DNA from 4 places in the Pedobacter sp. Bi27 genome. Region 3 is predicted to be linked to each of the others. Evidence: riboswitches for the same ligand, from Rfam matches in the RefSeq annotation. Region 3 holds a riboswitch; each other region holds the start of a gene.

Region 1 (2,205 bases), on a different contig from region 3:
AATCCTTTTTTCGATTTACCTGTTTTGGTTTTAATGAGGATGACACCTGCCGCAGCCCTCGAACCGTATAATGCAGCGGCATTTGGTCCTTTTAATACACTCATCGATTCTATATCTTCTGGATTAATGTCTGAAATGGTATTGGCATAATCTCTGGCCCCAGCCGAATTTAACTGAGAATTATCTACCGGAATCCCATCAACCACAAATAATGGCTGGTTATTTCCGGCAATAGATGTTTCCCCCCTGATGACCACACGCGAGGAACCCATGCTCCCCTGACTATTGGTTACCCTTACACCTGCTATTTTTCCGGCCAGTGCATTTACCAGGTTCGACTCTTTAGCTTCGGCCAAATCCTGTCCTTTTAATTCCTGAACAGCATAACCAAGCGATTTCTTCTGCCTCGAAATACCCAATGCAGTAACCACTACCTCATCAAGCGCATTATCGCTTGACTGAAGAATGATCGAAATGGGGCCGGCGTTTTTATTGATCTGTATTTCCTGGCTCTTAAAACCGATATAAGAAAATACCAATGTACCCTTATCTGGTGCATGAATAGAAAAAGCTCCTTTTGCATCAGAAATGGTGGCTTGTTTGGTTTCTTTTATTAAAATGGAAACACCAGGGAGTGTTTCACCATCTGCCGACTTTACCGTTCCGGTAACCGCGGCATTTTGAGCGGAAAGCTTTTGCACAATAAAGAGCAGAAAGATAAACGCTATTGACTTTAAAATTTTAAACATAAGTGTGTAGTTAATAATCAATTAAAAGGGATAATAATTTTGGGCAAAACAATTTTACCACGGCTAAAAGTGTATTTGTTTTTAAAGAGAAAAAGGAATGGTTAGCCTAAAAAAGCCTGTTAAAATGGAGCAATTTTAACAGACTCCACGCATTCGGAAGCATGCGTTAAGGTTTACATTAATAGATTTCAGCTCGTCTGTCTTTTTCATTTGAATGATTTTATTTAATGCATAATTTAATTTCAAGAACGCATTCAGGGCAAAAAAAAAGCACCCCTTAAATCAGAAGTGCTCCATATAGTTCTTATAAGGATAACGCAAACAACTGACTTAACTACCCCAGATTCATCTGGGATGGAATTAGCACCATTTCTAAAAATTTAGATGGTTGCTAAGGCTTCACAGGGCCATTCCCTCCGCCTTTCTTGATAAGTATTTTAAAATAACTGGGGCAAAGGTATAATTAATTCCATTTATCCTATAGTTTTTATAGATTTTTGTTGAAAAATTTTTTCTTTGCCAATTACATCCATATATTTGTCTACTAGTTTAGTCGACAAATACACATCCCAATGAAACTAAAATCCATTTTAACAGCCGTATTGGCTATATCAATAACTTTCACCTATGCTCAGGACCATATTGCATTAGCAAATAATCAAGCAGCAAAGCTTAAAGAGAAAAAACAAAATGTTTTTGTTGCCCTCGGCATCTGGCGTGGAATAGCTAAGGTTAAGGAAGGATTAGAAATCCCCTTTAACTTCGAAATCAGCGAAAAAAGCGGTCAGCAGAAATTATACTTCCGCAATGCTGAAGAAAGTTTCGAAGGTGGCCTTGTAAAACAAACAGCTGATTCGCTTTTCGTAAAACTGGATCAATTTGATAACGAACTCGCATTTGCAATAGATGGTGATCAATTAACAGGCACATTAAGGAAACAGGATAAAGCCGGCAAACCTTTAACCATTGTTGCTGAACGAAAAAATTACCGTTTTAAAACAACAGATAAACCTGCAAAGGCAGACTATTCTGGCAGTTATGATGTAGTTTTTAAATCGCCAAATGGTAAGGAAGAGAAAACAGTAGGTTTATTTAAGCAAACTGGTAACAAACTTACTGGCACTTTTCTCCGTGTAACAGGCGATTCACGTTATCTGGAAGGTGTAGTAGAAGGAAATGAATTTCAACTTTCCAGCTTTATTGGTTCCTCTCCTTCCTATTACAAAGGAACTTTTCAGCCAGATGGCTCCCTAACTGGCGAAATTTTAGGCGCAAGGGGAAGTCAGCCTTTTACCGGAACTAAAAATAAAGATGCTGCCCTGCCCGATCCTTACAAACTTACTTACCTGAAAAAAGGATACAAAACGCTTGATTTTAGCTTTCCTGATGTAAACGGGAAAAAGATTTCGTTAAAGGATGAAAAATATAAAAACAAGGTGGTGATTTTAACCATAAC
Region 2 (2,205 bases), on a different contig from region 3:
ATCAGGATGTTTCTCAGCGCTTTTCAGTATAGCAACCACAATTTCTTCTTTAGGGCCTAAAACGGGTGCAAACATGTAACCATCACCCTTTGATGGGGCGAAAGTTCCGGCTTTTAGACAATAACTTTTATTGGTCATTTCATAAAGCCCCTCGCAAAGCACAAAACCACCATCTGGATTTTTAGGCAGTAAATACAAGGGCTGGGCTTTTAAATTTAATGAATTAATAAAATCAGGCAGCTTTTCGCCCTCTCTATTTACGTCTTCAAAATTAGTGGTAATAGCAGCAGGTTGTTTTAAAAATTTGTCTACGCCTAAAGCTTTCGCGCCCTGGGCAGTGCCCACTTTTAATAATTTATCTTTTAAGCCTCCAAATTGAGCGTTTACATTATTTAAACCTGCGATAGTAAACAACAGGCCTAAACATAGGGATTTTGTATTTTTCATCATAATTAATTTAGATAGGTACCACAAACTTAGAATTTTAAGCGTTAATTCAGTATTAAAGTTTCAGATTGTCATTGCATCATAAAAATACGCAATTCATTTTCAGCGAGTTAATGTAATTTCAAAATTTTATTTTGTGGATTAAAATTAAATTCAGACATTTGGAATATTATTTGGCAGATAGCTAAATAAAAGTCAATCTTCACGGGTTGATTTATAAAGAAGTGGCGAGAGACTGGCTCGATGACCCACTGGCAACCCTCAGAAAGAGAAGGTGCCAATTCCTGACCGGATAACATGGTGTTATTTGGAGATATAAATTAGAACTGATGAAAACATTAAATCTTCAATCGCTAAGCGAGCCCAGTGCAAACCTTAAAAAGGTAGAACAAACTTCTATTTTTTTTATTAGTTGTGATATGCGTGCGTTTACTTGTATGTGCTGTTGCATACAGTAATTTAAAAATCTTCCTTTTTTGTTTCTTTCAAATTGGAAGGTCCCGGGAAACCGGGATACGCCCTGCTAGGTTTTAGGATGATCCTAATTCTGTTATCTAATCACATCAACTAAAAAATAGAAATTATGTCAACATCATATAAATTTGAAACTTTACAATTACACGCTGGTCAGGAAATAGATCCAACAACAGGCTCAAGGGCTGTTCCCATTTACCAAACCACTTCTTATGGATTTAAAAATGCCGAACATGGGGCTAACTTATTTGCATTAAAAGAGTTTGGCAATATCTACACCAGGATCATGAATCCTACCAACGATGTTTTCGAAAAACGTATTGCCGCTTTAGAAGGTGGTGTAGCTGCTTTGGCAGTCGCATCGGGGCAAGCCGCTCAATTTATAGCGTTAAATAACATATTGGAGGCTGGTGATAGCATCGTTTCTTCATCTCACATTTACGGAGGAACCTATAATCAATTCAAAGTAGCTTTTAAGCGCTTGGGTATTCATGTCGATTTTGCCAATCCAGATATACCTGAAGAATTTGAAAGCAAAATTACCGATAAAACCAAAGCAATCTTTTTGGAAACCATCGGTAATCCTGCATTTAGTGTGCCTGATTTCGAAAAAATTGCCGCAATTGCAAAAAAATACGATCTACCTTTAGTGGTCGACAATACTTTTGGCGCTGGGGGTTATTTGTTTAAACCATTGGAGCATGGCGCTAACATTGTTGTAGAATCTGCAACGAAATGGATCGGTGGCCATGGCACAAGTATTGGGGGCGTTATCGTTGACGGTGGAAATTACAACTGGGGCAATGGGAAATTCCCTCAATTCTCTGAGCCTTCAGAAGGTTATCATGGTTTGGTTTTCAGCGATGTTTTTGGTATCGGCGGACCATTTGGCAATATCCAGTTTATTATCCGTGCCCGTGTAGAAGGATTAAGAGATCTGGGACCTGCCCTATCGCCTTTCAATTCTTTTCTATTATTACAAGGATTGGAAACTTTATCACTCCGCGTTCAACGCCATGTAGATAATGCTCTAGAATTAGCAACCTGGTTAGAAAACCATCCATTAGTTAAAGAAGTTCAGTACCCTGGCTTAGCCAGCAGTAAATATAACAACCTGGCTAAAAAATATTTAAGCAATGGTTTTGGTGCGGTTTTATCTTTCGAATTGGCTGGAAGCAAAGAAAACGCAACACAGGTAATTGATAACTTAAAACTGGTATCGCACCTGGCCAATGTGGGTGATGCAAAAACGCTGATCATTCAGCCTTCTGCCACAACACACCA
Region 3 (2,205 bases):
GATGCTAAGGCCAGTCATGACGACCGACACTGCTTTGGCCCCGCCTTGTTTGAACGCTACTGCTAGCGAGATATTCCAGAACAGCGGGTGGAAGAAGGCAGGCAAAATCCTCGCGATCATCAAAATGGTAAAGTTAGGGGAAAAAGCTGAAAGCAGGTTTGAGAGTATAAAAACACCCAAAACAAGGCATAATAAGAACTTGCGATTGATTTTAGAAGTAAGGGCAGTTATAAATGGAGACGATATGGCAACCGTTATAGCAAAGGCACTTAATAACCACCCGGCCATATCCACAGAGACGCCAAACTCCCTGCTGATCGTTGGCAAGATACCAATAACGCCAAATTCGGTAGTGATAATGCCAAAGGCACCTAATGCCAGTATATATATAGACTTATTCATATATTCAAATATTTCGATGTGTATTGGTGATTTGTTTCTAATTTCATATGTAAGCGCCCTTAATCCTTTAACGAATTTAGGCAGGCGATGTACTCATTGAGCACTGTCTCGTTCAGCAGGTATTTGAAATTCCGTCCTTCTTTTTGAGGCACCAGCAGGTCTGCATCAACCAGCTGCTTTAAATGGTGGGATACGGAAGGTTGTGTCAGGTCTAAAAGATCATTTACTTCTGCACAATAGAGGCAATCTTTCTTTTTTTTAAATTCCTGTAAAATAGCGATTCTGTTGGTATCACTTAGTGCCCGGGATATCTTTTCTATCTTTTTGTTATCCATTTTCTTGCTTTGCTCCGAATTAACAAGGGGGCAAGCCTTGGCAAAGGTAAATTTTAATATTGATATATAGAAATGTATCTATGTTTATAAATCATTTTAGGATAAAGGTTCTTGGTCATCCGGCAGATACTGATCTTCCAGTAAGAAGTGGTAAAATCTGCGGTTTAGCTTGCATAATCCTCTTCAGCATGATCGAAAAACCCAAAAGTATTCAGTTTAAAAGCTTGTCAAGCATAAGTTAAATAAATAATATAATTCCTATAGGAATACTAGATTATTATTTTTAGGTTTGCATCATTATATAATACTTATCCAGAAAGACTGAGGGAAGGGCCCTATGACGTCTGAGCAACCTATACACTTGTAAAAGGTGCTAATTCCTTTCTGCCCAAAGGTGGAGAAGATAAGTTGGTTATGCATCCGCATGCTAATTGATTTTGAGGTCGCTCAAAGTTTTTCTGGTAAAAGAACTCCTAAAAAAATCAGAAAATGAAGAAAACTTTTACACTTTTTACGGCTATTCAATTGCTCTGGCTTCCTTTATTCGCGCAAAATAGGCTGAATGGATTTAAAACCCAGAATATTCCGATACAGCGTGAGATTGAGCAGAAATTTGATGCCGGGCTTAATAAAGAAAATATAGGGGCTACTATAAAAGAACTTTCTGCCGATCCCCACCACTTGGGTGCTAAAGGCAGTAAAACAGTAGCAGAATCTGTACTGAAAAAGTTTAAAAGTTATGGCTGGGATGCAAAAATAGAGACTTATTATGTTTTATTTCCAACGCCTAAAACCCGTTCGGTAGAACTTTTAGGGAGCAACAAATACAGTGCCTCGCTCGAAGAAAAGGCTATTCACGAAGATTTAGCAACCGCACAGCAAGGGCAATTGCCTCCTTACAATGCCTGGAGTGCCGATGGCGATGTTAGTGCAGGTCTTGTTTTTGTAAATTACGGTCTACCGGCTGATTATGAAAAGTTGGAGCGTTTAGGTATCAGCGTAAAAGGCAAGATTGTTATCGCAAAATATGGCAGATCGTGGCGGGGCACTAAACCTAAAATAGCCTACGAACATGGTGCGGTGGGCTGTATCATTTATTCGGATCCAAAAGATGATGGCTTTGTGAAAGGAGATGTATATCCGCAAGGCGCTTATAAGCCAGAATTTGCTGTTCAACGAGGATCGGTAATGGATATGGTAATTTATCCCGGTGATCCATTAACACCCGGAATCGGTTCTACCAAGAATGCCAAAAGGTTGGAGCGGGCAGACGCCAAAACGATTCTTAAAATTCCGGTTCAGCCCATCAGCTATCACGATGCTTTGCCATTGCTTGCAGCACTTAAAGGTCAGGTGGTACCTACCGATTGGAGCGGTGGCTTACCCGTTACCTATCACATTGGCGATGGAAGTACCGTGGTCCGTTTAAAACTGGCTTTTAACTGGGATATTGTGCCAGCTTACAATG
Region 4 (2,205 bases), on a different contig from region 3:
ATCCTGATCGGTGAAAATATACTGAATTTTCATGCCTCTGATGACAGTTATTACGAAGAGTGGTTTCAGGAAGTAGAAGATGGCTGGATTGTTGGGGTGAATTTTCAGGAACACGTAATCACCGAGTTTCGCGATAATAACATCGATTATTACATTAACTTTGGTGGTGCATTTGATAATCTGCCATGGCGCACATTAAAACCGCTACAATTCTTTAAAAAAGTTGAAGAATTGCTGACAAAAAGATTAAACTAAATATTTATTTTTATATAGTTAAATACACAAAATTTAAAATGGAACAACAAAATTATCAATATCAAAAGGACAGTGTTTTTGTACAGGAAAGATCTGCATCTAAACGTTTCTTTGGGAATGTTTTCTTATGGATGTTTGTAGCATTAGCTGTTTCCACAGTTGCAGCTTATTTTATCGCAAGTACACCAGCGGTATTGGACTATCTTTTATCTTATAATCCTCAAACTGGTAAAGGTGGCTTTACTGTTTTAGGCTATATTGCAATATTTGCCCCACTCGGGCTGGTATTCTTAATGGGTGCTGGTATGCAACGAATGTCTTATCAGACGTTAATCGGCGTATTTTTGCTTTATTCTATATTAACCGGAGTAATGCTCAGCTTTATCTTGTTAACCTATTCTTTGCCATCAGTTGTAATTAGTTTTGCTGCGGCCGCCGCAATATTTGCAGTAATGGCGGTAATGGGATATACCACAGATACCGATTTAAGTAAATTTGGTCCTATATTATTTGCTGGTGTAATCGGTTTGGTGATCATTAGCGTAATCAATATGTTTTTGGGGAGCTCAACATTAGGTTACATCATGGGATTTATCGGAGTAGCAATTTTTACTGCATTGACTGCATATAAGGTTCAGGAGCTTAAAAGGATAGGCGAAGGATTAGATGAAAATGGCAACACTTTAGGCGTAAATGAAAGCAAAAAATTAGCAATCATGGGTGCACTGTCCCTCTACATTACTTTTATCAACTTGTTTTTGTCGCTATTGCGTATTTTCGGTAACAGAAGGTAAACCTCAAAAACAGAACAATATTCTTAAGGCCGTGCAGAATTGCATGGCCTTTGTAATTTTATTTGGTAGCAAAGCGATAAATTTTGGAATTGATGTTGCTTTGTTGCATTTTTGTATGCTTATTAAGAAAGACGGAGGGATTAGACCCAACGAAGTCTTAGCAACCTGTAACCATACAAGGTGCTAAATTCTATTCTGCAAATAGCGGAAACAGATAAGTTTAGGATTACGATTCACGTACCAACTTTTTAAATAAGCCATATAAGTATTGGGTATTAAGTATCAAGTATCAAGACAGATTTGTTTATACTTTGCTTTTATCTAAAGTTAGTTCGATCTATCATTAATATTGATACTTGATACTAACTGCTTGTTACTAATAACAACAGATGAGCATAAGAGAAGAATTAGAAAAACGTATTTTGGTGATTGATGGTGCAATGGGTACCATGATTCAGCGATATACCTTAACCGAAGAAGATTTTAGAGGGGAGCGATTTAAAAACCATCCCTGTGATGTAAAAGGCAATAATGATTTGCTCAACATCACACGTCCGGATATTATTAAAACCATACACCTGGAGTACCTGGCCGCTGGTGCCGATATTATCGAAACCAACACGTTCAGTACACAGCGCATTTCCATGGCCGATTACCAGATGGAAGACCTTTCTTACGAAATGAGTTTTGAAGGTGCGCGGGTGGCAAAGGAAGCCGTAAATGAGTTCATGGCTGCAAATCCAGACCGTAAATGTTTTGTGGCCGGTGCTATTGGCCCAACCAACCGTACCCTTTCCATGTCGCCGAATGTAAACGATCCTGGTTTTAGGGCAGTCTATTTTGATGAGCTTGAAGCAGCTTATTATGAGCAGGTGCGTGGTTTGGTAGATGGTGGTTCTGATGTATTATTAATCGAAACCATTTTCGATACTTTAAATGCTAAAGTGGCTATTGTAGCCATAAAAAAATATGAAGAGGTAATTGGCCGTAAACTGGAGATCATGATTTCTGGTACCATTACCGATGCCTCCGGAAGAACACTTTCAGGTCAAACTGCCGAAGCTTTTTTAAACTCTGTAATGCATGCAAAACCATTAAGTATCGGTTTTAACTGTGCTTTGGGTGCTAAAGAAATGCGTCCGCATATTGAGGAACT

What was found. Region 3 has a riboswitch for S-adenosylmethionine ahead of LQ227_RS17775 (transferrin receptor-like dimerization domain-containing protein). Riboswitches for the same ligand answer to the same signal wherever they lie in the genome.
Region 1: another riboswitch for S-adenosylmethionine. It lies ahead of LQ227_RS16880 (SusC/RagA family TonB-linked outer membrane protein); the one in region 3 lies ahead of LQ227_RS17775 (transferrin receptor-like dimerization domain-containing protein).
Region 2: another riboswitch for S-adenosylmethionine. It lies ahead of LQ227_RS14600 (O-acetylhomoserine aminocarboxypropyltransferase/cysteine synthase family protein); the one in region 3 lies ahead of LQ227_RS17775 (transferrin receptor-like dimerization domain-containing protein).
Region 4: another riboswitch for S-adenosylmethionine. It lies ahead of metH (methionine synthase); the one in region 3 lies ahead of LQ227_RS17775 (transferrin receptor-like dimerization domain-containing protein).

Annotation. Positions count from the first base shown of each region.
Region 1 is NZ_CAKKMW010000004.1:718,206-720,410, forward strand. Features, by position in the region: gene LQ227_RS16880 (SusC/RagA family TonB-linked outer membrane protein) at 1-749, opposite strand, end outside; SAM riboswitch class I at 1,077-1,184, opposite strand; gene LQ227_RS16885 (peroxiredoxin) at 1,322-2,205, shown strand, end outside.
Region 2 is NZ_CAKKMW010000004.1:141,274-143,478, reverse strand. Features, by position in the region: gene LQ227_RS14605 (hypothetical protein) at 1-447, opposite strand, end outside; SAM riboswitch class I at 659-769, shown strand; gene LQ227_RS14600 (O-acetylhomoserine aminocarboxypropyltransferase/cysteine synthase family protein) at 1,031-2,205, shown strand, end outside.
Region 3 is NZ_CAKKMW010000005.1:158,467-160,671, reverse strand. Features, by position in the region: gene LQ227_RS17785 (MFS transporter) at 1-402, opposite strand, end outside; gene LQ227_RS17780 (helix-turn-helix transcriptional regulator) at 462-737, opposite strand; SAM riboswitch class I at 1,043-1,147, shown strand; gene LQ227_RS17775 (transferrin receptor-like dimerization domain-containing protein) at 1,227-2,205, shown strand, end outside.
Region 4 is NZ_CAKKMW010000002.1:423,874-426,078, reverse strand. Features, by position in the region: gene LQ227_RS07190 (hypothetical protein) at 1-255, shown strand, start outside; gene LQ227_RS07185 (Bax inhibitor-1/YccA family protein) at 294-1,049, shown strand; SAM riboswitch class I at 1,166-1,270, shown strand; gene metH (methionine synthase) at 1,439-2,205, shown strand, end outside.